DNA from 3 places in the Heyndrickxia sp. FW510-T9 genome. Region 1 is predicted to be linked to each of the others. Evidence: riboswitches for the same ligand, from Rfam matches in the RefSeq annotation. Region 1 holds a riboswitch; each other region holds the start of a gene.
What was found. Region 1 has a riboswitch for cyclic di-GMP ahead of AC3WJF_RS08780 (hypothetical protein). Riboswitches for the same ligand answer to the same signal wherever they lie in the genome.
Positions count from the first base shown of each region.

Region 2: it holds a riboswitch for cyclic di-GMP, as region 1 does, so the genes downstream of both, AC3WJF_RS07950 (acyltransferase family protein) here and AC3WJF_RS08780 (hypothetical protein) in region 1, are expected to answer to the same signal.
Region 3: it holds a riboswitch for cyclic di-GMP, as region 1 does, so the genes downstream of both, AC3WJF_RS02295 (sensor domain-containing diguanylate cyclase) here and AC3WJF_RS08780 (hypothetical protein) in region 1, are expected to answer to the same signal.

Region 1 is NZ_JBYSWK010000012.1:98,042-107,365, reverse strand. Features, by position in the region: partial or broken gene AC3WJF_RS08815 (MFS transporter) at 1-1,164, opposite strand, end outside; gene AC3WJF_RS08810 (winged helix-turn-helix transcriptional regulator) at 1,270-1,635, shown strand; gene AC3WJF_RS08805 (GNAT family N-acetyltransferase) at 1,660-2,067, opposite strand; gene AC3WJF_RS08800 (hypothetical protein) at 2,333-2,494, opposite strand; gene AC3WJF_RS08795 (hypothetical protein) at 2,969-3,130, opposite strand; gene AC3WJF_RS08790 (aldose epimerase family protein) at 3,232-4,089, shown strand; gene AC3WJF_RS08785 (GNAT family N-acetyltransferase) at 4,119-4,943, opposite strand; cyclic di-GMP riboswitch class I at 5,179-5,265, shown strand; gene AC3WJF_RS08780 (hypothetical protein) at 5,530-5,829, shown strand; gene AC3WJF_RS08775 (beta-class carbonic anhydrase) at 5,861-6,421, opposite strand; gene AC3WJF_RS08770 (class I SAM-dependent DNA methyltransferase) at 6,581-7,240, shown strand; gene AC3WJF_RS08765 (S-ribosylhomocysteine lyase) at 7,230-7,700, shown strand; gene AC3WJF_RS08760 (PLP-dependent cysteine synthase family protein) at 7,886-8,803, shown strand; gene AC3WJF_RS08755 (bifunctional cystathionine gamma-lyase/homocysteine desulfhydrase) at 9,004-9,324, shown strand, end outside.
Region 2 is NZ_JBYSWK010000011.1:17,653-29,489, reverse strand. Features, by position in the region: gene AC3WJF_RS07985 (A24 family peptidase) at 61-570, shown strand; gene AC3WJF_RS07980 (TadE/TadG family type IV pilus assembly protein) at 570-923, shown strand; gene cpaB (Flp pilus assembly protein CpaB) at 1,026-1,613, shown strand; gene AC3WJF_RS07970 (CpaE/TadZ family protein) at 1,613-2,791, shown strand; gene AC3WJF_RS07965 (TadA family conjugal transfer-associated ATPase) at 3,056-4,396, shown strand; gene AC3WJF_RS07960 (type II secretion system F family protein) at 4,398-5,348, shown strand; gene AC3WJF_RS07955 (type II secretion system F family protein) at 5,508-6,284, shown strand; cyclic di-GMP riboswitch class I at 6,443-6,524, shown strand; gene AC3WJF_RS07950 (acyltransferase family protein) at 6,816-7,970, shown strand; gene AC3WJF_RS07945 (YncE family protein) at 8,437-10,422, shown strand; gene AC3WJF_RS07940 (DUF4362 domain-containing protein) at 10,532-10,942, opposite strand; gene AC3WJF_RS07935 (hypothetical protein) at 11,605-11,837, opposite strand, start outside.
Region 3 is NZ_JBYSWK010000002.1:196,536-208,372, reverse strand. Features, by position in the region: gene AC3WJF_RS02320 (methyl-accepting chemotaxis protein) at 1-32, shown strand, start outside; gene AC3WJF_RS02315 (TrkH family potassium uptake protein) at 359-1,678, opposite strand; gene AC3WJF_RS02310 (potassium channel family protein) at 1,680-2,339, opposite strand; gene AC3WJF_RS02305 (ArsB/NhaD family transporter) at 2,625-3,902, shown strand; gene AC3WJF_RS02300 (DUF2680 domain-containing protein) at 3,968-4,318, opposite strand; cyclic di-GMP riboswitch class I at 4,507-4,590, shown strand; gene AC3WJF_RS02295 (sensor domain-containing diguanylate cyclase) at 4,836-5,798, shown strand; gene AC3WJF_RS02290 (TetR/AcrR family transcriptional regulator) at 5,879-6,784, opposite strand; gene AC3WJF_RS02285 (DHA2 family efflux MFS transporter permease subunit) at 6,976-8,502, shown strand; gene galU (UTP--glucose-1-phosphate uridylyltransferase GalU) at 9,275-10,162, shown strand; gene AC3WJF_RS02275 (DUF6044 family protein) at 10,228-11,837, shown strand, end outside.

The sequences.
Region 1 (9,324 bases):
ATTTGTAATAATACCGCCTAAATAGGATCCTATTGCAATTCCGGCATTAAAGGCAGCAATATTTAAGGCAGATGCGACATCTACTGAACTAGGTACAAATCGTTCCGCAAGCATCACAACATACACCTGCAGACCAGGTACATTCATGAAGGCCATTAATCCCATAAAGAAAATGGTCATTAAACCAACAATTTTAAAGGGTGCTGTGAACATTAGGATAAATAAAACAATTGCTTGGATAATAAACATATAAAATAAAGACTGTATTGGTTTTCGGTTTGATAGTTTTCCGCCAATAAAATTACCAATTGCAATGGCAACACCGTATACAAGCAGAATAATAGCGACGGTATTCGTTTTAAATCCCGTAATGTCATGCAGTAGCGGAGATAAATAAGTGAAAACAACAAATGTACCTCCATACCCAAGAGCTGTGATAATAAATACCATCAGTATCCGGCCATTTCTAATAAGATTTAGCTGACTGCGAAAAGTTGTACGTGCAGGTTTTTTTAAATCAGAAGGAACCAGGAAACTGTTCGCAATGAAGGCGATTATGCCAACAATCACAATCAATATAAATGCGAATCTCCACCCAAATTGCTGACCAATAAAGGTACCAAATGGTACACCTGTTACGGTTGCCACTGTAAGTCCGGAAAACATGATGGATATCGCACTGGCTCTTCGATTTTCGGGTACGATATCAGCTGCAATGGTAGAGCCAATGGACATAAAAACCCCATGTGAGAATGCTGAGATCACACGAGCTGCTAGTAGTATCCCAATACTAGTAGCACTGGCAGCTATACTGTTACCTAGGATAAAAATAATCATTATCCAAAGCAAAAGGGACTTTCGTGACATTGCTGATGTCAAAGATGTTAATATCGGCGCCCCAAAAGTTACTCCTAAAGCATATAAGGAAACCGTTAATCCCGCTGTCGTAACAGAGATTTTCATATCTTGCGCAATCAACGGCAATAAACCAACACTAATAAATTCGGTTGTTCCGATTGCAAATGCACTTACAGCTAATGCTAATAAGGCAAAAGTACTTCGTTTTTTATTTGCTGTCATTTGTCTCCTCCTTAAAAAATGTATATATAGTATGGTGTAATTGAAAAAATAAAATGAGTGAACTTTCCCGTCAACAAATGCTATTATGTGATATATAAATTGTATTGAAAAGTACGTACTTTAAAGTGCTATAGGTACCTAAGAGTTCTATAGGCACTTTCTAGTTCCTATAGAATTGGAGGAACAATCATGCCAAAGAAGAAGTACAACATCGGAGTGGAAGCAACACTGGAAGTAATCGGAGGAAAATGGAAGTGTGTTATTTTATGTCATTTAACGCATGGGAAAAAACGGACTAGTGAATTAAAAAGGCTTATGCCGCAAATTACCCAAAAGATGCTTACACAGCAATTAAGAGAATTGGAAGCAGATGGAGTCATTAAACGAATTATCTATAATCAAGTTCCGCCAAAAGTAGAATATGAATTGAGTGAGTATGGATGGAGTTTAAAAAATATTTTAGATTCTTTATGTGCATGGGGGGAATTTCATCTAGATAAAGTATACGGAGACAAATTTGAGGTATTAGAAGAGAGTATTTTAAATGAAAAATAAGGGTACTTTTGAATACCCTTATTTTTAGTATTTTTTAAACATCCCAACAGATCTTGGCTGAGTATAATCAAACCCAAACTTTTTATATAGTTGATCTGCAGGCAAATCTGCAATCAAACTTACATATGAATTTGCAGGTGCATTTTCATCCAAGTAATTTGTCAGTTTAGACATAATAGTTTTTCCAAGTCCTTTTCCTTGATAGGCGGGGTCAACTGCAATGTCTACAATATGATAGAAGCAGCCTCCATCTCCAATGATTCTTCCCATCCCGATTAGTTTTTCACCGAATCGAAGGGTAACAGCAAAAACTGAATTTTTCAGACCTGTTTTAGAAGCGTTGAGATCTTTAGAGCTTAATCCTGCTTTGACCCTCAGTTCATTATATTCTTCAGGTGCAGGTGCTTCATAAAATATTCTATAATCAAACATGCTCAGTTCCCCTTTCTTTATTTGTATATTAACGCATAAAAAAATTTCCGGCTATTTTAGCCGGAACAAGGATTAGGGTATTTAAATAAGGGGGTTACTTGATAATGGAGGGGACCATAATCAAGTAGGAAAATTACTAGCTTGTCCTATTAACAATTACATCATAATCTTTCAAACCTAAAAATTGATGAAAAATAAATGAGAATTAGATGAGAAACAAAATTGTCACAATTACATTAAAGAAAGCACCAAAATGGTGCGATAGTTAGAATATTCCAGGTCCAGAAGGCGGTGGCGGAGGATTATTCCGATGGTCAAAAGGATTTTTTTCAATATCTTTATTTGTCTGTTTTGTTGTATTGGAAGAAACACGAAAGAAAATGATTGGAAGGATAATGACGATTGCCAGGACAATATAAATCCACATATTAGTCACCACCTTTAAAGAGTGTATATTATCATTAGATGCAATTATTAAATAAAGATGACAAAAAAAGGATAGTATGATATTAGTTTTCGAAAGAATCTGGTAGTAATTTTTAACCCTTCCGAAATCGGGGTGCGCATCTAACAACGGTAACGATCATTGGTTGAATGTGCCCAAAGAGAGAAAAAGAACGGGAAAACGGTAACGATCAGCGAGTAAATGTGCCAAAAAACAAGGATGAAACTGAAAAATGGTAACAATAGTTGAAGAATCGTGTCCGAAAACCAGATTAAAGTGGAGAAATGGTAACAATAGTCGAAGAATCGTGCCTGAAAACCAGGTTAAAGTGGAGAAACGGTAACAATAGTCGAAGAATCGTGCCCGAAAACCAGGCAAAAGTGGAAAAGCGGTAACGAAACACACAAATCTATCCCCGTTACCCCTTCTCAAATCAAAGTAAGTTATCAAATCCTTCTACATAACTCTTTTAGTATAAGTAACAGTATTGATTCCACTCGCACCATTTTTCTTAAATTGGTCAACATGTGTCATCCAATAAATTCCGGTGAGTAAACCACCTAGTATAAATACAATGCAAATAAGAAAAAATATGATTTGCTTTTTTTTATTCCGCATAATGGTCTCCTTTTCGAACAAATGCAATCTGTTAATAATATATGACATAATAGTGGATGGAAGCAACAACAACGATTTAGGAACAAAAGGAGATAGGTGCAATGTATTCTATTCAACAACGAATCGAAGATAGTTTAAAAATATACGAATTAAGGGATGGAGATTCGTATATAAAAGTAGTTCCTGAACGTGGTGGAATAATCACAGAGTTCGGGGTCAGTGGCACTGAGATTCTTTATTTAAACAGGGAAACTCTCGTAGATAGAGAAGCAAACATTAGGGGAGGGATACCGATCTTATTCCCGATAAGTGGACAATTGCAAAATGGCGAGTATGAATTACATGGCAGGCTTTATGAAATGAAAAATCACGGATTTGCTAGAAATTTGCCGTGGAAAATTGTGAAAACCAACACTGAAGGAGAATTATCCATTACTTTAAGCTTAAAAAGTAATGAGGAAACGAGAAAATCTTATCCATTTGATTTTGAGGTCATTTATAAATATATCTTAGAAGAGAATATACTTATCATAGAACAAGAGTATAAAAATCTTTCCAGTGTAGACATGCCATTTTATGCAGGCTTTCATCCATATTTCAAAACGTCTCAAAAAACGTTAACATTAAGCTCTGATGCAAAAAAATATTTGGACTACAACGATAATCAAGAAAAAGCTTTCACAGGAACAATTGATTTATCGGATAAAAAAGAATCCTTGATGCTTTTGGACGCTACGAAAAATGAAATAGAATTTAAACTTAAGGAAGCAAATAAGAGGATTTCATTAGAATATGGTGATGAATTTAAATATGTAGTTTGTTGGACTGAACAAGGAAAGGAATTTGTCTGTATCGAGCCTTGGATGGCAAAAACTTCTGAGTTTAATCAAAAAGAAGAATTAGTTTATATTAAACCGCAAGAGTCCCTATCTACCTTTATTAAAATTATAGTTGAGTAAAAAGACAAGGTTCGCACCTTGTCTTTTTATCATTTCAATGGAAAAAAATATACGGGATAATGGTCTAGCTTTTCGAAGCCTAATTTTTCCGCAATGGCAATTGAATCCTTCCGAAAAACTTCCGTTGTCCAGTGAGGGTTACCTCCTAAAGCTAAGCATTCTTCGATGAACGATGTTGCCATTAATGTTGCAAGTCCCTTGCCACGATGCTCCGTACTATACGTATTAATGCCAATCTCATATTCATTCCCACCGACAAATACTGAAATACATGTTCCTATCACTTCTTCGTCTTTTAGAACACAATAGCCAATTCCGTTTTCCAAAAATGAATCCAACGTTTTCCAAAACTTAAGAATCTCGTTTTGGATAATGTGAGACAAATCTTTTTGTAAAATAGTCTCATCTATTTTTGCAATTTCATATCCAAAAGGTGCTACTTTCTTCATTTGAAGCAACTCAAAACGATCCTTATGAAACTTAAAAGGAACACGCTCTCCTTGCTGCACTGTAATTTTGCGAAAAATATTTCGTAAAGCTGCTTCCCAGCTGAAATGTGGAATTAGCTCCAAATTGAAATACTCTTCACCAATCTGCAGCGCTTTTGGGGTAATTTCATCAATAATATATTTTTCCAAGGAATCAAGAAAGGAAGAATTTTGACTGTCGCCCGCTAAGTAAAACATCTCATTAATAGCCCACACTAATACAGTGGTTGGTTTTTCGAGATTATTCACAAAAATTCTCCCACGGTTTGTTCCACTAATTACACCGTTAATGACTGGGTGGAGTTCAAGTTTTTTAAATAAGCTATTCATCTTATTAAAATCTTGAAACGGTAATTCATAAATCATCTATTATCCCTCTCATTTCTGTATTTTTATCTCACTTGCAACAAAATACAGAAATGCAGTTAAATGATGTAGCAATGAATCAGCTCCTTAAAAATGATAAATAATAAAAATTATAACAAATAATATAATATATAAATAGTTTTGAAAGTTTACTTTAATTATCGAACTCTATCATTTATTGTTAAAAATTGTTGATATGAGTAATAAAATAGTGATATTGTAATGAATATAAAGAAACTAATATTGGCAAACCTTTCGAAAGATTGGGACGCAAAGCTACGGGTCTTAGGTTCATAAGAATGATGATCGCCGGGTTGCACAACTTTAATAACCTACTATTCAATATTGGTTATATTATTATAAGGAATAGCCTTTCTATAGTAAGTAAGCAGCTATTTGGCTCCCTTCACCGAAAAGTCATCACCCGTTCCCCTAGCTTCTCGTCACACCTTTCCTAATCATTAAGCTGAAGCTCTAATGACAAAAATTACCATTTTAAACTTCAAAGTTCATATGACTTTGGTGCCTACAATTATTTTTTTCTTGCCATGGAAAATTGTATATAGAAAGAAGGATTTATAAGAAAATGTTAATCGAAGTAAATCATAAGTCAGATAGATATAGCTATAATCAAATAAAACAACAATTAAATTCGTATATTTTTCCAGCAAATTCCTTGACGTTTTTGGCGAATCAAAAAAAGGAGATTGAATTACCAGGAGATCAAATCGTTGATTATATTCTTTGCAATATTCCAAGAAGACAAATTCTTGAACTTTTAGAGATGCTGCAAATTATTAAAAGCCGTAATTCAGATACCACTAATTACCTTCAATATATATTACATGGGATTAACGAAAATAAAGAGTGGATTAGACGTAAATAGAAAAAACCCCGCGAATGCAGGGGTATTTTCTTTATTCATATCCATTTGAAACAACATCTATCCTTCCTGTCTCTGGATCGATAACTAGTCCATGAACAGGAACTCCTTCAGCCAATAAAGGATGATTCTTTATCATATTCACACTATGTAGGACACTATCTTGTACATTTTCAAAGCCCTGAAGCCATTGATGTAAATCAATTCCTGAATATTCAAGTGTTTTAAATGTGTCCTCTGATATTCCTCTTTGTTTCATACTACCAATCACATGCTCACCATCTAAGCCACTCATTCCGCAGCCATAATGACCAATAACCATAATCTCATCCGCCTGCAGCTCATATACTGCGATAAGCAGACTACGCATAATACTTCCAAACGGATGGGTAAGAATCGCTCCTGCGTTTTTTACCACTTTCACATCTCCGTTTTTCGTATTTGTTGCCTTGTGTAACAGCTCCACTAATCTTGCATCCATACATGTTAGGATGACTAATCTTTTGTCAGGGAACTTTGTGGTTGTATATCCTTCATACATTTTGTTTTCAACAAATTCCTTATTGTACGATAGAATTTCATTTAATATTGTCATTAATACCACCTCATCATTAATGTAATATATATAAGAAAAAAAGAAAAGGAATCGGTCTCATATTCTCCAAGTATCTTGCCAATTATTCTTAATTGCTCTTTAGTTAAAATCATGCTAAAGTTAATTCTGAGTTAATTTATAGGAAATGAGGGAATTGAATTGGGTAGAGAATTCAATGAGCTTTTTAATGAATGGTCCCATTCTTATGACCAAACTGTTACTGGCAATGATCCCGAGTATGAAGAAGTTTTTATAGATTACGATAAAATCCTTTCCACAGTAGCCGAAAATTCTTTTGGAAATGTATTGGAGTTTGGAGTAGGTACTGGGAATTTAACTGCTATTTTAAATAATAAAGGACTGAATGTATTTGGAATTGAGCCATCTGAAGGGATGCGAGCTATTGCAAAACAAAAAATGAAAAACATCACTATTTTAGATGGAGATTTTCTTGAATTTCCGCAAATAGAAGCAGCTATAGATACCATAGTGAGCACATATGCTTTTCATCACTTAACAGATGAGGAAAAGGATTTAGCTATCCAAAAATATAGCAAAATATTAAAAGAGAACGGAAAGGTTGTTTTTGCGGATACGATTTTTCCAACAGAAGAAGCAAAACAAGAAAAAATAAACGACTCTTTGAAGAGGAATTTTCATAGACTTGCAGAAGATTTACAACGGGAATACTATACAACCATTCCTGTTTTACAGCATATATTTGATAAATACGGATTTGAGGTCTCTTTTACAAAATTAAATCCATTTGTTTGGTTAATCGATGCAAAAAAGAAGGGAGAAATAACTCATGACAACTGAAAAGAAAATGAATGTAGAAAGCTTTAATTTAGATCATACAAAGGTAAAAGCACCATTTGTACGTCTGGCTGGAGTGAAAGAAGGGGTGAACGGAGATGTTATTCACAAATATGACATCCGTTTTTGCCAGCCAAATAAAGAGCATATGGAAATGCCTGCATTGCATTCTTTAGAGCATATGATGGCAGAATTTAGCCGTAATCATACCGATAAAATTGTGGATATCAGCCCAATGGGTTGCCAAACTGGATTCTATTTATCGGTCATCAATCATGATGATTACGAAGCAGTTCTAGAAATACTTGAAAAAACATTGAATGATGTCCTTACAGCAACCGAAGTTCCTGCATGTAATGAAGTACAATGCGGATGGGCTACTAGCCATAGCTTAGAAGGTGCACAAGAGATTGCTAGAAAAATGTTATCTAAAAGAAATGAATGGACAGAAATCTTTGCATAGGGCTGTTTTCGTACCAGTTATTGGTTTTCGTCATTTGTTTTTTATCCCAAATTAGATTTAATTTCGGGGCATCTTTTCTTAAAAGAATTTCTGTTCTTAAGCCGAATGAAATGGTTAATAGGATTTTCATTTACAAAAGTAACATAATTTAAGAAAAGAGCCTTCCATAAAATGAGGTTTTTAAAATGAAATTCGCGCGAAATGTGCATGAATTAATAGGTAATACACCAATAGTAGAGATTACAAGTTTTTCTTTGCCCGAAGGAGTACGTTTATTTGCAAAACTTGAGTATTTTAATCCTGGTGGAAGTGTGAAGGACCGTTTAGGACAATATATGCTTAAAAGGGCGTTTGCTGAAGGAAAGCTGAAAAAAGGTGGAACAATCATAGAACCGACTGCTGGAAATACAGGAATAGGACTTGCGCTTGCTGCCATTCAATTTGGTGTTCAGGCAGTGTTTGTTGTTCCAGAGAAATTCAGCTTCGAAAAGCAAACATTAATGAGAGCACTCGGGGCAAAAGTGGTAAATACTCCTACTGAACTTGGCATGGGGGGCGCGATTGCTAAAGCGAAGGAATTATTAGAAACGATTCCTGATGCTTTTTATCCAGGACAGTTCCAAAACTTTGCTAATCCAGATACGTATTATGAAAGTCTCGGACCTGAAATTTATGAAGCATTTGAAGGGAACATCCATGTTTTTGTTGCTGGAGCAGGCTCTGGTGGAACTTTTATGGGAACCTCTCGATATTTAAAAGAAAAGCTTCCTAATGTGAAGACGGTCATTGTGGAGCCAGAAGGATCGATATTGAATGGTGGAGAGGCAGGTTCTCATCGAACAGAAGGCATTGGAATGGAATTTTTGCCTCCTTTTATGGATAAAAAATACTTTGATGCAATTCATACCATTCCGGACGATGTAGCATTTACGCGTTTGGCTGAATTAGCAAAACTAGAAGGGCTATTAGTTGGAAGTTCTTCAGGTGCAGCATTGGAAGCCGCCATACGTGAAGCAGAGAAGGCGAAGGCGGGAACAAATATAGTGACGATTTTTCCAGATAGTAGTGAGCGTTATATTAGCAGTAAAATCTATGAAGGTTGATTTCTTATAGATTGTATAAAATCCAAAAGCCGATTTTAACCTGTTGTTTTTCGTAAATGTTATAAAGCCTAATGTAGACTTATCTTCGGGGCATCTTTAAAAAGATTATTCATTCTTAACCCAAATAAGGATATTTATAAGATCTTCGTTTACAAAACAACAGAGTGTAAGAAAAGACCTATATGAAAGTGGGAATTAACATGAAGAAAAAAACGAAATTTATTCATGGTGGAATTAGTCGTGATCCTTATACAGGCGCTGTTTCCACACCTATATATCAAGTAAGTACCTATAAGCAAGACGGAGTAGGTAATTTTAAATATGAATATTCAAGAACTGGTAACCCAACTCGTGAATCATTAGAGAAATTAATTGCCGATATCGAAGGTGGGAGCAGAGGATTTGCCTTTGGTTCAGGGATGGCAGCTATTACCGCAGTGATGCAATTGTTTTCTGCAGGGGATCATATTATCGCTACGGATGATGTGTACGGTGGAACTTTTCGTGTTATGACTAAGGTT
Region 2 (11,837 bases), on a different contig from region 1:
AAAACGCCCTACTCCCTAGTAGGGCGTAAACTATAACAAAAGCAAAGGTTGATTAAAATAATGTGGATATTTACTATTCTCCTAATCCCTTTAACTATTTCCCTAATTACAGACATAAAAGAAAGAAAAATCTTAAACATTGTCACATTCCCAACTATTCTTTTTGGACTAGCCTACAATACTATAACTCAAGGCTGGCATGGCCTCCTCTTTAGTAGTTTAGGATTACTCGTTGGATTCGGCCTTTTACTCATTCCATTTTTTTTAGGTGGAATGGGAGCTGGCGATGTGAAATTAATGGGGGCAATTGGGGCAGTGATGGGAATGTCTTTTACATTGAGGGCATTTGTTGCAATTGCTATTACAGGTGGGATTATTTCTCTCATTATCATAATAAAACAAAAAGGGCTTTTACAATTAATGAAATCTTTCTTTTTTATGGTAATACTACTGCAGTTTAAACAATCGAAAATTTTATTAGACAGTACAAATAAAACGAAAATCATGTTCCCTTATGGTGTTCCCATTGTCCTAGGAACTATATTTGCACTTATTTGGGGTGTTCAGTAATGAAAAATCAAAAAGGACAATCTTTAGTTGAGTTTGCCTTAGTAATCCCGCTATTATTATTGCTTTTGTTCGGAATTGTTGATTTCGGAAGACTTTTTCATGCGTATTTAACGATTGATCTAGCAGGAAGGGAAGCAGCGAGGGCTGCAAGTACTGGAAACGCGGACCCAGTAAGCGTTGCAGTTAAAAACGGAGCAAGTATTAATCTAGCTTCTAAACAAGTTACATATAGCTCTGCAGGAGGCAATGCAACCATAACCATTACATACCCATTTCAATTTATCACACCAATTATCGGCTCCATCTTAGGAAATTACGAACTTAAAAATACAACGCAAATGAAGTTAGAATGAACAAAACAGGGGTGAAACATGGGGACGGTTCTCGTGTTTCAGTTTAATGAAACGCGAGAACCGTCCCCATGTTTCACCGACCATGTTTCCAAGGAGGAAAATATGACTACAAAACGCATTTGGTTATTGTCGTTTGTTTTTGGGACAATTGCTTCACTTGTTGCTTATTTTGTTTTATTTTCAAATGATTTAAGTGTGGCTAAGACTACCTCTTCCACGAAGGGAGAATCGACGCCGGTGGTGAGTAAGGAAAAGTCAGAAGATGCACCGGAAATTGTGAAACGTAAGGTACCTAACCCGCTGCTTCCAGTTAGTGAAGGGATGCGAGCCATTTCACTCAGGGTTTCACTTGAACAAGGAGTATCAGGGTTTGTTGAACCCAATTCATATATTGACATCATTAGTTATGAATCCCGTATAGATGGAAAAACAAAGAAAGAATATCGATCAGCTAAATTACTATTACAGAATAAAAAAGTACTTGGAATAGGTAAGTCATCTGATGGGGATGATTCTGCTCTTCAATATGAAACTGTAACGATAGAAGTGACAGCAAAAGAAGGAGTGATGTTAAGTTTAGCATCAGAAGATAAGGGTGGCTTTTATTTGATGCTTAGAAATGAAAAAGACCAAACAATAGAAGAACAAAGCATCAGCTTTACTAGAGAAGTCATTAAGGGGGGACAGTAATGATATTGAACTGGATGTATTTTGCAGATTCAAACTCATCTTCCTGCGGGGAAGTAGAGATGCTTCTTAATAAAAAACATGCCAAGTTAAACAGTTTTCATCAACTGGACGATCTATTGCTAAATTTGGAAAATAACAATCATACTGTACTTTTTCTTAACACGAGTACTGTTTATAACGTTTATGATCTTTGCCAATCACTTTCTATTAAGTACCCTTATGTTTATATCATTTTAATGGTTACTCCGAATATGGAAAATATCAAAAAGGGAATGAATGCAGGAGCATCAGACCTGCTTGGTTTAGGGGATGAATTAGAAGAAACGCGAGACTGTATAAATCGTGCAGAGAAATATATGCGTGAGCGAGAAGATGAAAAAAATAGTGCGAACTTTAAGATTCCAAGAAATAGTAGAGTCATTTCAGTTTGTAGTCCAAAAGGAGGCATTGGCAGAACGGTTACAGCAGTTAATTTGGCAACGGCATTTTCAAAACAAGGGAAAAAAGTGGCGATTATGGACGCCAATCTACAATTTGGAGATGTTGCTATGTACTATGATTGTAAACCGAAGGTGTCCATCTATGAATGGATAAAAGAGGGCTTTGAACGCAATCAAGACTCAATCGAAAAATATTTAGTTCAACATTCAAGTGGAGTATCCATTTTGGCAGCACCTCAACGTCCAGAGTTTTTTGAAATGATTAAAGAAGAACATGTGAAAGAGGCCATAAATGAATTAAAAAAAAGATTCGATTTCGTTTTAATTGATACACCGGCAAACTTGTCTGAAATTCATTTACGCTGCTTGCAAGAATCGGATGAGCTTCTTTTACTAGTTACTAGTGATTTACCTGTATTAAGAAGTAGCAGACTTTTTATCGAAACGATAGAAACCTTTCAGTTAAGTAAAAAAGTGAAATTAATTTTAACTCGCGATGCAAAGAACAAAAAAATTGAGGGGAAAAAAATTGAAAATATTATGGAGTTACCCATTATCGAATGCATACCTAATCATGAATCATTAGTTTCATCTTCTGTGAATCAAGGAATACCATTTGTTCTTTCACGTTCGCGAACACCAATTTCAAAGGCTATTTTTTCCTTATCAAAACAACTTTTAAAACCACCACTCGATCAAATGATGGGACCAAGGGGACAAAAAAGCGTTGGTTTTTAAAGTATAAAAAAATATAAGTCTATTATCACTTAAATAATTTGACAAGTTTAACCTTGTCTAGCTACAGCGCCTATCGGCTAGCGGATTTCTACGTCTCCTCCCTACGATAAGTCAACATCAGGTGAAAATGGTAGTTCAATTTTCAATAGCTCGTGAACTACCGAGCACGGTTTCCTTTATCTCAGTCGAAGACTACGAAATCCGTACGCTAGAGCTGCGTCGCTTGCGCTTTTCTTAATTATTCGAAAGTAGGGATTACACGAAATGGCACTCTTTAATCGAATCATTGAAGATGAGAGGATAGATTTTCCTTCACAAGAAGGAAAATTTATAAAGGCTTTCCGCACAAAAGAGATGAAGGATTTGCAAGGAAAACTGCACATCTATTTAATAGAAGAAATCAAGAAGAGTCCTAGTATGGATGAAAAGGAAGAAAAACAAAAAATAAAAGAACTGGGAGAAGAGTATCTCAATCAAGAGAGTAGCAGGCTAACATTTGAAGAGAAAATGTATTTACTTGAAACTGTTGAGTATGAATTGTTAGGATACGGACCGATTACACCACTATTAAAGGATCCATCTGTTTCCGAAGTAATGGTAAACGGACCGTTCGATGTGTATTTTGAACGTAATGGGAAAATTGTAAAAAGCGATATTACCTTCAGGGACAATCAGCATGTAGGACGTATCATTGAAAAAATTGTTGCTCCTATTGGGAGAAGGGTGGATGAGAGTTCCCCGATGGTAGATGCACGATTACCAGACGGGTCACGAGTAAATGCCATTATCCCACCATTGTCTCTTAAAGGAGCTGCAGTTACGATCAGAAAGTTTTCAGAAAGTCCATTCACTGTCTCTGATTTGATTCAATTTGGGACGTTAAATGCAGAAATGGCGGAGTTTTTAGAAATATGTGTTCGTTCACGCTTAAATATTTTTATAAGCGGCGGCACCGGTTCGGGAAAGACTTCCTCGTTAAACGTATTATCGTCGTTTATTCCTGCAAATGAACGAATTATTACCATTGAAGATGCAGCAGAATTGAAGCTAACGCAAGAACATATTGTCTCATTGGAATCACGTCCCCCTAATGTAGAGGGGAAAGGTGAAATCACTATAAGAGATTTACTCCGAAATGCACTAAGGATGCGACCTGACCGGATTGTAGTGGGAGAAGTTCGCGGGGCAGAGGCACTTGATATGTTACAAGCTATGAATACAGGTCATAGTGGAAGCTTAAGTACTGGCCATGCTAATTCACCGCGAGATATGTTAGCTAGAATTGAAACAATGGTATTAATGGCAGGCTTTGACTTACCGGTTCGTGCTATTCGTGAACAAATTTCCCATGCTTTTGATTTGATCGTTCAACAAAAGCGCTTAAAAGACGGAACAAGGAAAATAACGCATATCACCGAAGTTCTTGGAATGGAAGGTGATACGATTGTTCTACAGGATTTATTTGTTTTTAACGAAAAAGGTAAAAATGTGGATGGGAAAATTGAAGGTGTGTTTCATGCAACTGGTTTTCGTCCTAAATTCATGGATCAATTTGAATTGAATGGTTTTAACCTTCCCGCTGCATGGGTGAACGGAGGATGGTAACATGACGAAATGGATATTGGTATTTTTTTTCTTTTCCCTCACATGTTTAATATGCTTCCTTTTTTTATCTAAGTTTGGAAAGAAAAAACGGACGATTCGTAGAATGGAAGAGTTCATTCCTGCTCCAGAAAAAATAACAGAAGAAGCCCAAAAAAAGAAAAAGGAATTCATCGTATCAAATGTTTCCAATCTTTTCAAAGGATTCCGTTATAGTGAAAACACAAAAACTTTACTAGTTCAGGCAGGTACATCCATGCAACCGGAAGAGTATTTGACTTACCGTTTCATCAGTTTACTAGCACTAGTGTTGATAGTCATTCTTTTTCGATTTTCATGGTACTTGATTTTACCTTTTGCTATTGTCGGTTTTGTGATACCTACTTTTTATCTTTCATATAAACGTAAAAAAAGGTTAAATAATCTCCCACAGCAAATTATTGATACTCTTGGCATGATGTCTAATTCAATGCGGTCAGGGTTTAGTTTTTTACAAGCAATGCAACTAGTAGGAAAGGAAATGCCTGATCCTATAGGGCCGGAATTCGAACGTGTCGTTCGGGAAGTAGGTTTAGGAATACAGATGGAAAAGGTATTTGAGGATCTTATACTACGTTTACCTAATAAGGAACTGGAGGTTGCGCTACAAGCCATTATGGCTCAAAGAAAAAGCGGCGGTAACTTGTCTGAGCTGTTAGAAACACTGGAAGATACGATTCGGGGAAGAGTCAGTATTCTTGGAGAGCTAAAGACATTAACAGCACAAGGAAAATTATCCTCTTTGGTCATTACCTTTCTACCGATAGGAATTGGGGGATATCTCTACTTCATAAATCACGATTATTTTGCACCAATGTTTCATCATCCACTAGGGATCATGTTGATGATTTTTTCTGTTCTGTCAGTCATGTTTGGCTGGGTGTTGATTCAAAAGATTATCAAAATAGAGGTGTAAAACATGTTATCCATCATTTTTATTATTTTTTCTGTAATTTTTTTCATGTGTTTATCCGCTGGAATATTATTTTTCCTTTTCGGCAGGAGCATTTCCTTTCAAAAGAAGGTTGATAGTTACTTTACTCTGAAAGAAACTCAAGGGATTGAGAAAGAACCTTTGTTTAAAAAAAAGCAACGAAAGCGGTCAACGGTACTACAAACTTATTGGCTGAATGGAACGGAATTAATAAATAAAAAAACTTCTTCCACCAAACGTAAAAAACTGGAGTTACTCATTCGCGAAGCAGGCTTCTCTTCTAAGTTTTCTAGTGCTGATTTTCGGCTATTTCAACTATTGCTAAGTATAGGAGGATTTCTATTTACGATACTTCTCCTTTCTCCAATGGTGGATGAGAAAAGTATGCTTGTGTTGCTGGCATTTGCAATTTGCTTTCTTGGCTACCGGTATCCACTCTTCTTTTTAAGTAAAAAAAAGAGCAAGCGCATTAAACAAATCAATGTGGATATGCCCGACTTTTTTGACACCGTCAATCTACTTATTGAAGCCGGTAACAGTCTGGATGCGGCAATCACAACGGTGTGCCACAAGGGAAAAGGCCCGTTATCGGAAGAATTTCTCATTACATTGGAAGATATGAAACTAGGAAAGACAAGGCGTGAAGCTTTTTACGAATTGCGTAGAAGAGTTCCTTCAGAACCCCTACAAAGTGTCTTGGCTTCTCTCATTCAGGCTGACCATTTAGGAGTGGGAATGGCAAAGGTACTCAAAAATTTAACAACTAGAATTCGTGAACAAAGGAGGGAAGCTGCTAGAGAACAGGCAATGAAGGCTCCGGTTAAAATGTTATTTCCAATGGTAATATTCATCTTTCCATCCTTGTTTATTGTTATCCTAGGTCCTATGATTATCAAATTGCTGACCACTGGATGGTAATGTTGATGCTAAAATCTGGGTGCAAGTCTTTGGGTGCCTGGCACTCAAAGAATTTTTGAACATGTCTCAATTGATTCTAATTATGTCGTAAAATGAAGAAATCTTATGCTTTATGCTTTTTGTTAGAAATGATACAATTTTATAACAAAATAAAAAAATTCTGATAAAGGCAAACCTATTGAAAAGTAGGGACGCAAAGTCTCAGGTCTAAGGGAACCCTATGATGGCTGGACTGCCGGATTTATTCAATTATTGAGGGGTTGTTCAATTTGAAGTTTAAATCCATTATCTGCTTTTTGCGTCGAAAACATAGGTACAGCTATTACACACATACATGCATAACATGTGGAAAAATACATAGGAATGTTGATCTTTGAGCCTAAGGCTCTATTTTTTTTTGCATACACATATAGTCAAATCATAGCGATGTATGAACATTGAAGGAATATTCCCTTTTTAAAATTAATAGAGTATTATTTGATAGTGAAAGTATATTTAATAGTTCGAATTTTCGAAAGGTGATAGAGGGATATGGACAATGTTTCATTAAGAAGGCAATATGATTTAGATTGGATTCGTGTGTTAGCTACCCTTGGAGTATTTCTTTACCATTGCTCCATGTTTTTTAATCCATTTCCATGGCATGTGAAAAATAATGTGTTAAATGCTAGTGGGATTTTAGCTTTCTCTTTATTTGTTGGCGCATGGATGATGCCGATATTTTTTGCAGTATCAGGGATAGGTGTTTCTTATGCCTTGAAAAAAAGGAAAAATACTGAGTTTCTTAAGGAGCGAATGATTCGGTTATTTGTACCGCTTGTATTTGGGGTGTTTGTCCTAACGCCACCGCAAGTCTATATGGAACGTGTATCTCACCACCAGTTTCACGGTTCATTTTTTAGCTTTTTTCCTCATTTTTTTGATGGTGTGTACTTGGATATTGGAGGTACAGGAAATTTCGCATTCTTCGGTTTGCATTTATGGTATTTACTTGTACTAATAGTCTTCTCTATTATTGCATTGCCGCTATTTAGAAAGGTATCTGGAAGGAATAAATTTGGAATTCTCCACCTGTTTCTACTTCCCATTATTCTCTTTGCATCTGGAATTATAAAGACAGTTAACTTAGGTGGATGGGATATCGTATTTTATTTCATTATCTTTCTGTATGGTTATTACTTTTTTTCCAGTGTATCCTTTAAAACGGTTATTAAATCAACCATTAAAATACACTTTAGTTTGGCACTTTTAACCTCTTTGGTTTTTATCTCTTGGTATTTAAAAGGAATGCCGCAACAAGACTCTGTTCAGGATTATATATTCTATGCAATTCGTATCATTAATTGCTGGAGTTGGATATTATGTATCTTTTATTTAGCAGACAAATACTTATCAAATACGAATCGATTTTTGAAGTACGGAAGTGAGGCTTCCATGCCATTTTATATTTTACATCAACCGGTTATTTTGTTGCTTGGTTTTTTCATCCGTGACTTATCTTGGCCAGTACCGATTAAGCTAATTTTCCTTGTTCCAGTCGCCTTTATCATTATCATGCTTTGCTATCATTTCGTCATCAAACGAATCAACGTATTACGATTTCTATTTGGCATAAAGAAAAAGGGAAATGAAACGGAGGGACGGTTCTACGGTTTCAAAACAAGGAAACAAGCAGCCGGTGGATGAACCTGCGTAAATCCGTTTCATCTGCACGAAATATTAAATGAACCGCACGAAACGGCGGTTCAATCTGTACAGAAAATTAGATAAACTGCACGAAACAAAGTACAAACTGCACGAAATAGGTAAAAAATCACACCGAACGTCTTATTCGCTTAAATAGGAATTATACAAGATATAAGTATTCAAATTGATGGCTTTTATCTTGTTTAGCACCATTTTAAAGCTTAATGTATTCCATTAATAATTTTTAACATAAGCGTCTGATGGAATCCGATCATACAGATGAAATATTGTAATTCACTTCCCACATTTACATATCTATTTGCAAACTGATTTTTTGGTGCATTTACCTAAAAAATAAATATAATCCAATCCAGTAAAATGATATATTAATCTAGTTCAAACGTATAAAATATTAATTATAGAGATTATTTCCGTGTTCTGGAGATTTTTTTAAGGGGGAAGAGTATTGAAAAAAGCATTTATTTTTTCTTTAGTATTGATACTGAGTTTGAGCTCTGGAATCTTTTCTTCATTTAAGCATGGAAAAGTATATGCGGAGTCTAACCCGGTTGAAATCGGATTTGTACCAAGCGATACGGCTTTGGATCCCAATAAGCCAGTGGTATATATGACCAAGCTTGGTAGTAAAACTATTTATTCCGTCAATTATGAGACGGGTGTAACTAAAAAATTGATTTTGCCATATGCAGCTGAAAGACTAGAGATTTATAAAAATAAGTTATATGTGACACAAGTTAAAGAGAGCCATAATAGATATAATTCTGGACCTTATTCCGGTGTAGTTGCGGAGGTTGATCTAAAAGATTTTTCTACCATACAAATGATTGATATAGATACCGATCCATTTGATTTGGCTTTTGATCCAGATGGTTATATGTATATATCTCCCGGATCAGGACAGTGGGGCCATTTATCGGTTTATTCCTTAAAGGATAGGAGGGTCATCCCGCAGAAAAAGAATTATTTGATTTATAGTAAGTCTTATATTACATATAATTCAAGTGCAGAAAAACTATATTCATATGATACAACGGGCACACCAGTAGTTCTTTCGACATTTGAAATAAAAGGCCATCAATTCGAAGATTCCGATAGAACCAATATTTCGTGGGACTACAATCTAAGTCCGTTTGCGCGAATTACGCCGGATGGGCTGCACATGTATAATAATAATGGCTTAGTAATGGATCTTTCACCGATCAGTTCTGGGGATACGATACTTAATGTTAATTTATATAAAAAATACAATGATTATGCATTTGACTTGGCTAACCAATTAACTTATGCGGCGAATACAAATACTGGGATTGAAATATATAAATACAATTCTAACCAATATCTTCGGACTTTTATGCAAAATCTGAAGGTGCAAACTCTTTTGTATCAAAATGGGCTAATTGCCATCTATAAGGATAAGGATGATAAAGTTTATCTAGAAAAAATAAGAGATGCGGCTGATCAAGAACCACCTTCCATTTCGATTAAGTTAAGCAATACTGCTTATACGAATCATGATGTAATCGCCACTATCACAGCAACAGATAACTATGCGATTAGAAGGATTACATTGCCGGATGGATCAAGCGTTAATGGATCAAAGGCAACCTTTTTGATCAATGAAAATGGTGGATACATTTTTACAGTTGAAGATATAAACCATAACATTCAAACGAAAACCATTTCGATTATGAATATTGATAAAACACCACCTAAGGTTTCTAGTAGTTACCCAAAGCCAATCAATAACACTGTAACGTTAACGGTATTAGCCGAGGATGATGATTCGGGAATAAAATTGATTACAATGCCAGATGGAAAGATAGTGAATTCTTCCTCCTGCAGCTATACAGTCATTAAAAATGGCACCTATAAGTTTAAAGTGGAAGATCTTGCTGGTAATGTGACAACAAAATCCATAACCGTAGACGATCTTATTAATCCAGATATTCCAACTGTCCATGAAATTGGCGATTCCTCCAAAATAATTGAAGGAAAAACTTCAGCAAATGTGGATGTTTATGCGAAAGTTGGAAAGGATATCATCGGGAAAACAAAGGCATCTTCCATAGGAAACTTTAAAATAAATATTCATAGCCAAAAAGCGGGTACGAAGATAACCGTTCTTGCAATTGATTCAGCGGGAAATCAAAGTCAAAAAACAGTAACAGTTGTGGATAAAACACCTCCAAGCATTCCGGTGATCCAAAACGTTACAACGAAAACAAAGACCATTACCGGTAATGCTGAAAAAAGCTCTATTGTCTATGTGTATTATGATAATCAATATATCAACAAGTCAAAGACAATTAACAAGGGACAAGTGGCTCTTTCATTAAAAGGGAAACACTTAAAGAAAGGGCATACTTTAAAGATATATGCGGTCGATTCTGCGAAGAATAAGAGTCGGGTACTTTCTGTGAAGGTTAAGTAGGTTCGAACGTTGCCAGAATTATCGTCTTAGAAATAGAAACATGGGGACGGTTCTATCGTTCCCATGAATACCTAAAGAAACAAGAGAAGGTGATTCAATCTATTATCACTTAATGACCTTCTGCCAAGTAATATGGAGAATTGTAACCTTTGCAACCAATTATAGAGTATTTTCTTCCTTCAACTAAGATTTTCTCACATCTAATTGTTTTAATTTCTCCCTTCCCGTAGTTATCCCTAGTATTATCTCTTGTAACTTTTAGCTGCTCCCCGTTAAATGTTAAATCAGTTAGTATCGGGTCCCCTTCTTTTGTGTAAGCAACCACACGAATACTATCCTTTTGGCCAGCTTCTGTACGTTTGATAAATTCTTTTAATCTAGTTTCGTTTTCAATATCGCCATTATTTCTATTCACAATATCATTTTTAGTTGGAGTATAGTTTTTAGAAATATTATTTGAATTGGTACAACCAACAAGCAACATTATACAGACTGCTATTAAACTTAAATACCTTCTCATTTACTTTCCCCCTTTGTCTAAATGAACTATTGCTACAAGATATTTATTCTTCAACAAATTTGTACCTTTTGTCGAAGGGTGAATTTTCAATATTCGGAAATCCACAGATACAAAAGGATACTTACAATTTTTTGTAGACTCCAATGGAGATAGAGTTAGCAATACCTTGTTCCCTTTTATCATAAATATTACCAGGATTATCTAAATATTCGCCGCTTGGTAAGTTAACTCGAAGAATACTTGTATTTTTTATAGCATTGATTGGGACTATTATTATTAAATAATTAGAAAAAAAATAGCTCCATTATTGATAGATTTAATACTAGATTTTCTAATCATCATTTTCATCTTCATGTTTGCATAAATTGGAACATTAATATTTAGAATATTATACCATCTTACAAACGATGTGGTAGAGGGGGAATTTGGGGATGCAAAGTGTTATCTAATTCCAATGAGAAAAATAGTAGATTATGGCGTTGCTTGGATGAATGAGAATAGGGTTTAGACAGCATTTCAACATCAATAAAGGTAATGTAACTTTTAAATTTCTAGAATAAAAGTACGTCTTTTATATCTTGCATCTTAAGGTAGGACAAGTTTTCATCTTTTCCGAAAGAAGACTCCCTCTTCTATCATGTCTAATAAGAGGGAGTTCAAAGCTAATCGATAATAAACTTTTCTATTTCATTGGATAGAACGGCTGTATCCCATGGACCCCAGAAATAGTGTACCCCATCAAATTGGAGCCAAAACTTATAAGCAATGGGTTCATCCGTGTAGAAAACCATTTCATAGTAAATAGGATCTCCATTTGCGGTATTGGGATTATAATCTGGCTGTGTGTTGCCATTTTTTAAAATAGTAAGGAACTGCTGAATTTTCTTGCTGTTCT
Region 3 (11,837 bases), on a different contig from region 1:
TTGTTATATCAAAGTTCAAATTAAGTAAATAAAAAGTGCATCAAAAGGTCGTTGTTTTTGGCAGCGACCTTTTGCGCACTCTTTTTGAAAAGGTAAGAAAGTATAAATTTTTTATCATATAGATTGTTTTATTAGTGTTGTCTCTGTCTAGCTCCAGCGCCTATCGGCTAGCGGATTTCTCCGTCTCCTCCCTACGATAAGTCAACATCAGGTGAAATTGGAAGTACAAATTTCACTCGGTGAAAATGGTAGTTCAATTTTCAATAGCTCGTGAACTACCTCAGCACGGTTTCCTTTATCTCAGTCGAAGACTACGAAATCCGTACGCTAGAGCTGCGGCGCTTGCGCTTTTCTTAGTTCAACCTGTTAAAATGTCTTCGTTCGGATAGCGAATGCTTGATGGTTCCGATTTTGCGATGGATACAGCAAGGGTTAATGGTCCGAGTTTGCCCATAAACATCATCATCACAATAATAAGCTTACCGATTATAGTTAGCTTAGTAGTTAATCCCATTGTAAGACCAACTGTTCCAAATGCCGAAATAACTTCGAATAGAATCACAAGAAATGATGCTTTTTCCGTTAGACACAATATAAACACGGACAGTAAAATGCCAAGTATTGCAATGCTAGAAATCGCTAATGACTTTAATAATATTGCATTTGTAATAGAACGTTTCGCTATTACAATATCCTTTTTTCCTTTTATAAAAGTCATAACAGCAACGACAATGACGATGAAAGTGGTTAATTTAATCCCACCTCCCGTTGATGCACTGCCCGCTCCTACAAACATTAGCAATAAGAATAATAATGCAGTAGGTTGTTTTAAACCACTAAGATCGATGGTTTCAAATCCAGCAGTTCTTGTTGTTACCGCTTGGAAATAGGAACCCCATATTTTATCTGGAGTAGATAGATGACCTAATGTAAGTGGATTATGATACTCCAGAATAAAAATAATTATTGTTGCGAGTAAATTTGTCGCAATTGTCCCGATAATCATGATCTTCGAGTGCAGACTGAGTTTCCGGAAGCTTTTTTTATACCAAATATCAGAAATGACAGTAAACCCAATTCCACCAAGGATTATGAGAGCGGTAATGCCAATATTTACGATTGGATCGCCAACATACCCGATTAAATTATTTGACCATTGTGCAAATCCCGCATTATTAAATGCAGATATGGAATGGAAAAAACTATAAAAGGCACCTTTCCACAATCCGTACTCCGGGATCCATCTAATAGATAAAAACAACATGAAGATAAATTCAATCCCGAAGGAAAACAGAAAAAGGTTGCGAACAAGCTTAATGACACCACCTATCGATGTTTGGTTTAAGCTTTGCTGGATGAGAATGCGTTCTTTTAAGCCAATCTTTTTTCCGAGCATGATAAAAATTAACAATGCAAATGAAACGATTCCTAAACCGCCCAGTTGAATTAAGCTTATAATGACAAATTGACCAAACAATGTATATTCCTTTGCAGAATCAATTGTAGAAAGACCAGTCACCGTCATTGCAGATGTTGCGGTAAATAAAGCATCCACCCATCGAACGTAATGGAAGGATGCAATCGGTAATTTTAAAAGACAAGTTCCTATAAGAATTGCTGTAAAAAATACTAAAATGAGTAGCTGGGCAGGGTTAAGGTGAATAACTCTTGCATTTATTTTAGACACCTTCTTCCTCTAACCTCGTTATATCATCGTTTTTGCCAATAACAATCAATACATCCCCTCTATAAATCTTGTCATCTGCCATAGGAGAAACAACTATTTCCGTACCTCTTTTAATAGCGACAATATTACATCCATATTTCGCTCGGACATCGAGTTCGGCTAATGTGCGAAGATTGATTTTCTCGGTTGCCATGATTTCAACAATGCCATATTCCTTCGAAAGTTCGATATAATCTAATATTTTTTCTGAAACAATATGATGGGCAATTCTTTTTGCCATATCTCTTTCGGGATTAATGATTCTATCAACACCGATTTTCTCTAATACTTTTTCATGATACGCATTTTGAGCCTTTGCCCAAACTTCTTTGACCCCCATATCTTTTAATAATAATGAAGTAAGAATACTTGCTTCAATATCATCCCCAAAGGATACAAAAACTAAGTCAAAATTGCGGACTCCTAAGTTTTTTAAAGTTATCTCATCAATTGTATTTGCTTGCACTACAGCAGTTGCAAATTGTGCAAGCTCATTCACTTTATCAATATCTTTATCTACAGCGAGTACTTCAGTTGATAATTTGTTAAACTCCCTCACTAAATTTCCGCCAAAGCGACCTAATCCAAAAACAGCAAATTGTTTTTTCTTCATTTCTAATCCTCTCCTGATTATCAACAATTTTTATGTATTTTTCCCTTTTGCTTAATTCTTATGAAAATGGGATAACCTTCTAGTGTATCCAACTTTAACAATATCATATATGAATGGTTAATTGTTGCAAAAAGTGGAATTTTTTGATACCATTAATGATAATTGAATATGAACGTGTAATATTGGAGGAGCCTGTCATATAGGGCTCCTTTTTGCGTTTTTTAGGAATGATTTTATTTTATTGATAAAAAATAACATTGTATTTAGTAAGAAAAGGGGATGTATATGCCTAACGAAGCGATTTTTGCTGTTATTATTTTTCTATTAACTTACGGGTTAATTATTTCAGAAAAGATTCATCGAACCATTATTGCCATGATTGGTGGCGGATTAATGGTTTTACTTGGGATCGTGGATCAAGAATCTGCTATTCATCATATTGATTTTAATACAATCGGTTTGTTAATTGGGATGATGATTATTGTTTCGATTACAGCTGAAACAGGAGTCTTTAAATTTATTGCCATTTGGTCCGCCAAAAAAGTAAAAGGAAGACCGCTTTCCATTTTAATTGTTTTATCAATCATCACAGCGGTCGGTTCGGCGTTTCTAGATAATGTAACGACGGTGCTCCTCATGGTTCCCATAACATTTAGTATCACAAGACAGCTTAGTATTAATCCGATGCCATTTCTTATTTCGGAAATACTGATGTCTAATATTGGTGGAACGGCAACGATGATCGGAGATCCGCCAAATATAATGATCGGTAGCGCTGTTGAATCGATCACCTTTATGGATTTCATTACAAATTTGGCTCCTATCGTGATGCTGATCATGGTAGTTACCATGATATTATTGATACTCTTTTATCGAAAGGGGCTTCATGTCACAGATGAGATAAGAGAGAGGATTATGCAGCTTAATGAAAGAGATGAAATTACGGATAGAACGCTCATGATAAAATCGTTAGCGGTAATGGGACTAACGATCATAGGTTTCTTTATACACCAAATAATCGGTGTTGAATCAGCAACAATTGCTTTAATGGGTGCATTTCTTTTATTAATAATGGCGGGAGAAAGTTATCTTGAAAATGCATTAACTAAAGTGGAATGGACTACTATTTTCTTCTTTATCGGGCTCTTTGTCCTTGTTTCAGGTCTTGTCGAGACGGGAGTTATTGCAAAGGTTGCTTCGTATGCAATTAATTTAACTGGTGGACAGGAGACGGCTACATCCTTTCTGATTCTTTGGTTAAGTGCGATAGCATCAGCATTTGTGGACAATATTCCCTTTGTTGCAACCATGATTCCGCTAATTGAACAAATGGGGACCCTTGGCATTCATGATTTGGAGCCGATTTGGTGGAGCTTAGCTTTAGGCGCATGCCTTGGAGGCAATGGAACATTAATTGGTGCGAGCGCCAACCTCATTGTTGCCGGTATGGCTGGGAAGGAAGGCTATAAGATTTCCTTTATCAAATTTGCCCTCATCGGACTACCAATTATGTTCATCAGTGTCGCGATTTCCATGGTCTATATTTATATCAGATATCTTTAATAGTGCTAGACACCCGAAAAATAAAAAAACCAATGAAACATTGGTTTTTTTTGTAAGTCTATTCATTAATCGTCATCATCATCATGGTCGTGATCGTGATGATGGTGGTGATGCATTTTATCCCAGTGAGTGAGAGGACCATGTTCTTTTATTTCTTTAGAATGCTCATCTATCATTTCAAGGATCTTATTGCCCTTTTCTTTTGGCAGAACACCGTATTCCATATACTTTATAATAAGCTGTTTTTTCTTACTTAGTATATCAAGATGCATTTTAGTTAATTCTGCTTGTTGTTGCTTTGTTAGCTTAACAGCCTGTTTTTGGTGATCAGCATTTAGTGGTTCTGCATGAACAGGAAGCCCTAAAATGAGTAAGAATAGTGGCACTATTAATAATGCCTTCATTTTGATTAACACGTAGTTCATCTCCTTTTCTAATAGAATATTTATATACTCTGCAATTTTTATAAAATGATGCATTTTTTGTAAAAAAATATGGAAAAAAATTTATAATCCTAAAGTACTATAAAATGTGCATTATTTTGGTAAAAAAATTGATAATTTTTCCTAAAAAGTATATAATTAAAATATACTAATAATTAAAATAACGATAATGGCAAACTTATTGAAAAATAAGGACGCAAAGCTACGGGCCTAAGGTAAATTACTATGGTAGCCGGGTTACCGAAAAATGAGAAAATACTTTAAGAGGTAGTTTCGTTTTCGGACTACCTCTTTTCTATTTATAAGGATCTTTTCTTAAACTTTATTGTTTTTGTATATAGAAGCCTCTGGTATTGACTATATTTTTTTAAATGAATACATTTTTTTAGAAAAGATGCCCCGAAAGGTAAACCTTGTTAAGAATTTAAAACAAATTACGAAAAGTACCATTTAATAAGTAATGCCATTAAACAATCTTGGGGGAGAAGGCATGATAGGCTTTGGTATTGGCATTGTTGGACTTATCATCGGAGTGATTTATTCAGAACCGTTAAAAAGAAAGGTATTGAAAAGATTTTACGAGAATACAGAAAATGAAAAACGGATCTACAATCTAGTGGAAAGTTCAAAAGACATTATTTATTATTGCGATGTAAAACCACAGCTGAAATATCGATATATAAGTCCTGCATTAGATGATATGTTGCGACCTAATCTTGTAAAAGATAGTATAAAAAATCCTTACACAGTCTTCGAAATTATTCATCCTGATGACTCTCATATTTTAAAGAAAAAAGTATCTGGAGAAATTGATTTTAATAAACCGATTGTTATGCGATGGAAGGATCAACATGGTATGTACAAATGGTTTGAGGAATATTCAACCCCGATATACATGAACGGCGAAATCGTTGCCATTCAGGGGATTATTCGAAATATCGATGAAAAAGTACTCTTACAACAGGAACTAGAATATAAAATTGAACATGATGCAATTACAGGTATATATAATCGTACTTTTTTTGAAAAGCAGAAGAGAATTTATAATGAAGAAACAGATGAATCCGTTGCTATCATATTATGTGATCTGGATGAATTGAAATGGATGAATGATAATTATGGGCACCAAATGGGTGATAAATTGATCATTCAAACATCGAAACTACTTGATAGTTTTTCCAATGAAACGGTTCTGCTTTCAAGAATCGGAGGAGATGAATTTGCCTTTCTGTTAACGAAAATCGATCTTATTTCTTTGTGCGATTTTACAGAAAATTTACGAAAAGAAGTTGCAAACTACAATATGAAACATCCTAATTTCATGATTAAAATTTCAATTGGTTATGCTTATGAAGTCTCATCTATTGGGAAGATGGATGAACTATTTATTAGGGCTGATCAAAACATGTATAAAGAGAAAAATATTCGTAAACCGGTTGAGATTAAAGCTTGAATAAGAAAGGCAGCTTGTAGCGAACAAGCTGCCTTTCGATCTGATTAACATGGAAATTACAAGGAATCCATTCGATAGAATTAGAGATTCGCTTGACTAAAATAAGCATGAATAAACTTTCTCAACCTGTTATACTCCTTCGAAATCGGCTCTGCTTTCTCATTTGCTAAAGAATCGAGAGCACTTTCAACCAAATAGTGGCGAGGGTGCCTAGATTGCAGCATTTCTTCCTGAACAAAGTCCAGTAATTCTATCCACTTCAACTGTTGCTGCTCCACATGAAGATCTTTTCTAATCATTATTTTTAAATCATTAATTGATTGTTCAAGAGTATTTCTGAAGTTTCTAAGGTCATCGTTAGAAGTAGGAAACCAAGCTGCCATTAGCTCAGGGTCATATAATTGATCCCCGTTAGATGCTACTTCTTCAACCATGTTTGAAAGACGGTTCATACAGTAACGGATCACTTGATGAATGGTAAGTCCTGGTTGTTTTTGCTTAAAGAAATAATGAAAATAATGATGTAGCATACCTGTAAACATGATAGTGCAATCTAACAAGTATGGCCTCTTACTTTCTCCAAAAATATCAACAAGACGATGAAAAGTCCAATTAAGCTGTGATGATTGCGCTTTTTTTAAAAAATCCTTAAAATCAACGTCATTTGATACAAATACTTCTTCAAATAAAGCAAACAGCTTACTTTGTTTATTTAATTTTATTTGCAGCTCGAGTTGTTTAATAAATATATCAATATTCGATCGTTCTTTCCCAATCAAAAGTTTATTTCGTTCTATTTCTAATTTTTCTTGAACGGAATGAAAAATAGCCATAAGTAATTCATTTTTTGAAGAAAAATAATTATAAAAAGTGCCTTTTGAAATACCACTATATTCTAAAATATCCTGTATAGATGTAGATTGAAATCCTTTTTCGATAAATAGCTGATGAGCTAATTTGATGACATGCTGCTTTCGATCATTCATTTAAATCACCTTAAAATAAAATTAGACTCATGGTCTAACTTAATACTATCGTAAATGAATATTGAAAACAAACCTAATAAATGACAGGAATTTTTAGTTGCAAAAATAGAACGATGGGTTTAATATATTCATTATGCTTTAACGATTTGTATAAAAAAATGGACTATTGGTTCATTGAGGGGAGATAAGAAGTGGAAACAACTTTAGAGACGAAAAAACCTCCATATGGGATTATTGTCATTCTTTTAATTGGAGCGTTTATTTCTATATTAAATGAAACACTATTAAATATTGCACTACCGTCTATTAGGAAAAGCTTTGATGTTACCATGCCAACAGTACAATGGCTTGCTACAGGTTACATGCTTGTGAATGGGGTCTTGATCCCCGCAACAGCATTTCTTATTCAAAGGTATTCAGTCCGTAGACTATTTTTAGTCGCAATGAGTTTATTTACGATAGGTACAATTGTAGCTGGTTTTTCACCAGAATTTTGGGTTCTTCTTGTTGGACGTCTTGTTCAAGCATCAGGTTCAGCTATTATGATGCCATTATTAATGAATGTGATGTTAACTTCATTCCCTATTGAAAAAAGGGGAGCTGCAATGGGGTTATTTGGATTAGTAATGGTTTTTGCTCCGGCAATTGGACCTACTTTGTCTGGATGGATTGTAGAGCACTACTCTTGGAGAACACTTTTCCATGTCGTGATGCCAATAGCTATTTTGGTTGTAATCCTTGCCTTCTTCCTTTTAAAAGATAAAAAGGAAAAAGTGAATATTAACCTTGATCCATTATCGTTTATTTTATCATCGATCGGATTTGGAGGAATTCTTTACGGATTTAGCTCCGCTGGTGATAAAGCTTGGAGTTCTCCAGAAGTGTATGTAACACTAATTGTTGGTGGAATTTCATTAATTTGCTTTATATGTCGTCAATTTATGATTCCAACACCTATGTTGGAGTTTAGGGTATATAAATATCCGATGTTCTTATTATCATCAGCTATTTCTGTGGTGCTAATGATGGCGATGTTCTCAGCCATGCTATTATTGCCAATGTATATTCAAACTATCAGAGGAATCTCACCACTCAAATCAGGTTTAATGATGCTACCCGGGGCACTATTAATGGGAATCATGTCCCCAATTACAGGGAAGCTGTTTGATAAATTTGGTGGTAGAGTTTTAGCGATTACTGGATTAGGAATCACTATTATTACAACTTATTTCTTCAGTACCTTAACATTAACCACTACGTATACGGAATTAATATTACTTTATACTGCTCGTATGTTTGGAATGTCGATGGTAATGATGCCAGTTATGACAAATGGATTAAATCAATTACCACAACACCTAAATCCACACGGTACGGCAATGAACAATACGTTACAGCAAGTATCCGGTGCAATTGGTTCAGCACTATTGATAACAGTAATGTCAAATCGTGCTAAAACACATATTCATGACTTAGGCGCTGCAGCTATGAAAAAACTAACTAGTCAACCTGATGCTGCACAAATGGCTGCAATGAACAAACATATTGCTTTGCAAGGAATGGTAGAAGGCATAAATGATTCCTTCAAAATATCGATTTGTATCGCTTTAGTTGCCTTTATTCTTGCCTTCTTTATGAAGCGTGTGAAACCAGCGGGTGTAGTAACGCAAGATAAGGATGCAAAACAAACATTTACGAAACAAGCAACAGAAAATTAAGAGATGCTAAGAACAGACAATTTTAATAACGTTGTCATTTTAGAACTATTAACAATCAAATAATATAGTAAAACACACTGGTTTTCACACTTGAAATCGCAGTGTGTTTTTTTTATTGCAATAGCCTGGATAGGTGATCGAAAATGCGCTTCGTTTGAGCCTTCATTACGGTAACTAAAAGTCTGGTTAAAATACCGGAAATGCGTTTGCACCTCCATTAGGGTCCCCAAAAGCCTGGATAGGTGACCGAAAATGCGCTTGCACCTCCATTAAGGTAACCAAAAGCCTGGATAGGTGACCGAAAATGCGCTTGCACCTCCATTAAGGTAACCAAAAGCCTAGTTAGGATACCGAAAATGCGCTTGCACCTCCACTACGGTCCCCAAATGCTTCGATAGGTTACCCAAAATGTTCGATTAAACTAATTTTAGTCGTCAAGCCTATATGTGATTTGTCATGAAAATTTTGTGGGTTAGGACTCTGCTAAATGAGTCAGTTATTTTTCCTGTTTTTTCTCATTTCACCATAAAAGTGCCCGTTGCTTGATATGATTGTTTTTAACGAAGTACCTAGCATCCGTTTGAACTTTCTTCCTCTATTACCAGTCCATTCATTAAAAGAAATATCCTATACATAAAAAAGTTGAGATAATCAGGAAAAAACAAGTGAAAAAATGGTCATAATGGCGAATAACCACCTAATGAAAAAAAAGACTAAATGACAAGTACCCATCAATATATATAATAAAGTCCGTTTTTTGGAGGAGAAATGCGTGAAAAAACAAATAAAGAAAGCAATCATCCCTGCAGCGGGTCTTGGGACACGATTTTTGCCTGCAACAAAAGCAATGCCAAAGGAAATGCTTCCGATTGTTGATAAGCCTACGATTCAATATATTGTTGAAGAAGCATTTCAATCAGGTATTGAGGATATTATTATTGTCACTGGAAAGGGAAAACGTGCGATTGAAGATCATTTCGACCATGCGGCAGAATTAGAATTAACATTGTTAAAAAGAGGAAAACTGGATCTATTAGAAAGTGTACAAAGACCCTCTAAATTAGCAAATATTCATTATATAAGGCAAATGGAACCGAAAGGATTGGGCCATGCCATTTGGTGTGCTAGAAAGTTTATTGGGGATGAACCATTTGCTGTTTTATTAGGGGATGATGTAGTCCAATCGGAGGTTCCTTGCACAAAACAATTAATGGGAGTATATGAGCAAACAGGATTTAGTGTTGTAGGGGTGAAGCAAGTTCCGAAAAATGAAACAAATCGTTATGGAATTATTGCACCTTTAAGTAAACATGGCAAGCTTTATGATGTAAATTATTTTGTAGAAAAACCAGACATCGAAAAAGCACCATCGAATTTAGCGATTATGGGGCGCTATATATTAACACCTGAAATTTTTTCGATTTTAGAAAAGCAAAAAAGCGGAGTGCAAGGTGAAATTCAGCTTACTGATGCAATTATGGAATTAAGTCAAAGCAAAAAGGTGCTTGCATATGCATTTGACGGCATGAGGTATGACGTTGGGGAAAAACTAGGATTTATCTTAACAAATATTGAATTTGCCTTGAAGCAGCCTGAACTCAAAGAAACTTTAATGAAAAAAATGCGTGAATTAATGGAGTCGGTTGAAGAAACTCTATAAAAATATGTTTGAAGATAAGTATGTTACTACAGCTTCAAAAAAAGGATTGGTGTGTGGATTAAGGAATGAATGTAGAAACAGCTTCAAATTGGATGAAGGAAAAGAAGTTATTAGTCATTGCAACAATAATTTTAATAGTGTTTATCTCTCCTATATTTATTTTAGGGGAGAATAGCCATATACGTGTTCATGATAATATGGATTCCAATATTGCCTGGTATAAAGTATTGAGGGAAAGCGGGCAGCTTTTTGGTCCGCTTAATTCGATCATCCCGCAAATCATGAACGGCTTGCCAAGGAATTCCTTTGGTACAGAATTTAGCGGAATACAGTGGCTTTATGAAACACTTCCACCGATAACAGCATATGGAATTAGCCAAGCATTAATACGGATCTTTGCCTTCATCGGGATGTATCTTTTGTTAAGAAGGCATTTTATCCGAGCAGAAGATGCTTACCCAATTCGGGTATGGGTCTCATTAGCCTTTGCCTTAACTCCTGTTTGGCCATCTGGAATGTTAAGCACACTTGGACTGCCACTCGCTTTATGGGCTTTTTTAACGATTCGTGAACGAAAAGGAACATGGAGGGAATGGCTAACCTTAACGCTATTACCATTCTACTCCAGCTTCGTGCTAGGATTTTTCTTTTTCTTAGTAGCAATGGGGTTCCTTTGGATTCGTGATTTGCTTGTTAAGCGTGATTGGAACTTTAAATTTTTCGGAAGTATTACCTATATGACATTGCTATATTTAGTAATTGAATACCGACTTGTCTACTCGTTAGTGTTCCCAACCGAACCGACTAGCAGAGATGAATTTGTCAGTTCTACGCTCGGGTTTTGGCATTCTATTCGTTTAACCTTTAAAAATTATTTCCTAGGACATACCCATGTGATGACGCTTCATACATTGGTGATTGTTCCTCTTTCGTTTATCGTCCTTTGGAAATTATGGAAAGACAAGAACTTTAGGTCAGAAAAACGATATATTTATATTTTTATTCTTAATTTCGTTCTGTCTTTATGGTATGCATTCTGGTTTTATAAAGGCTGGGAGCCATTTAAAGCAAGAATCAATTTATTGAATACCTTTAATTTTGCTCGTTTTCATTTTTTGCGTCCGCTTATAATCTATATGATGTTTGCAATTGGCTCCTATATTTTGTGGAAAAATGGCCGTAACTGGCGGGAATTTGTAAAGATATGCTTAGTCATGCAGATTATTGTTTTATGTGCTTCCAATCCGGAAATTTATTATCGTGTAGCAGGAACACCATCCTTTAAACAATTTTATGCAGTTCATGAGTTTAAAGAAATCAGTGATTATATCGGAAAGCCTAAGGAATCATATCGGGTAGCAAGCATTGGTCTTCATCCCGCAATCGCACAATATAATGGATTCTACACGATTGATACATATAATAATTTTTATCCGTTATCTTATAAGCATCAATTCCGAAAAATCATAGCAGGAGAGCTTAATAAAAGCCCTACCTTAAAGAAATATTTTGATACATGGGGAGGAAGATGCTATATTTTTGTTGCGGAACTAGGAAAAAAATACGATTTTCGAAAAGACTCAAAGAAAAAAATCCATCATCTTGACTTAAATATTGATGCCTTCAAGAAGCTTAGGGGGCAATACATTTTGTCTTCTGTCCCGATATTGAATGC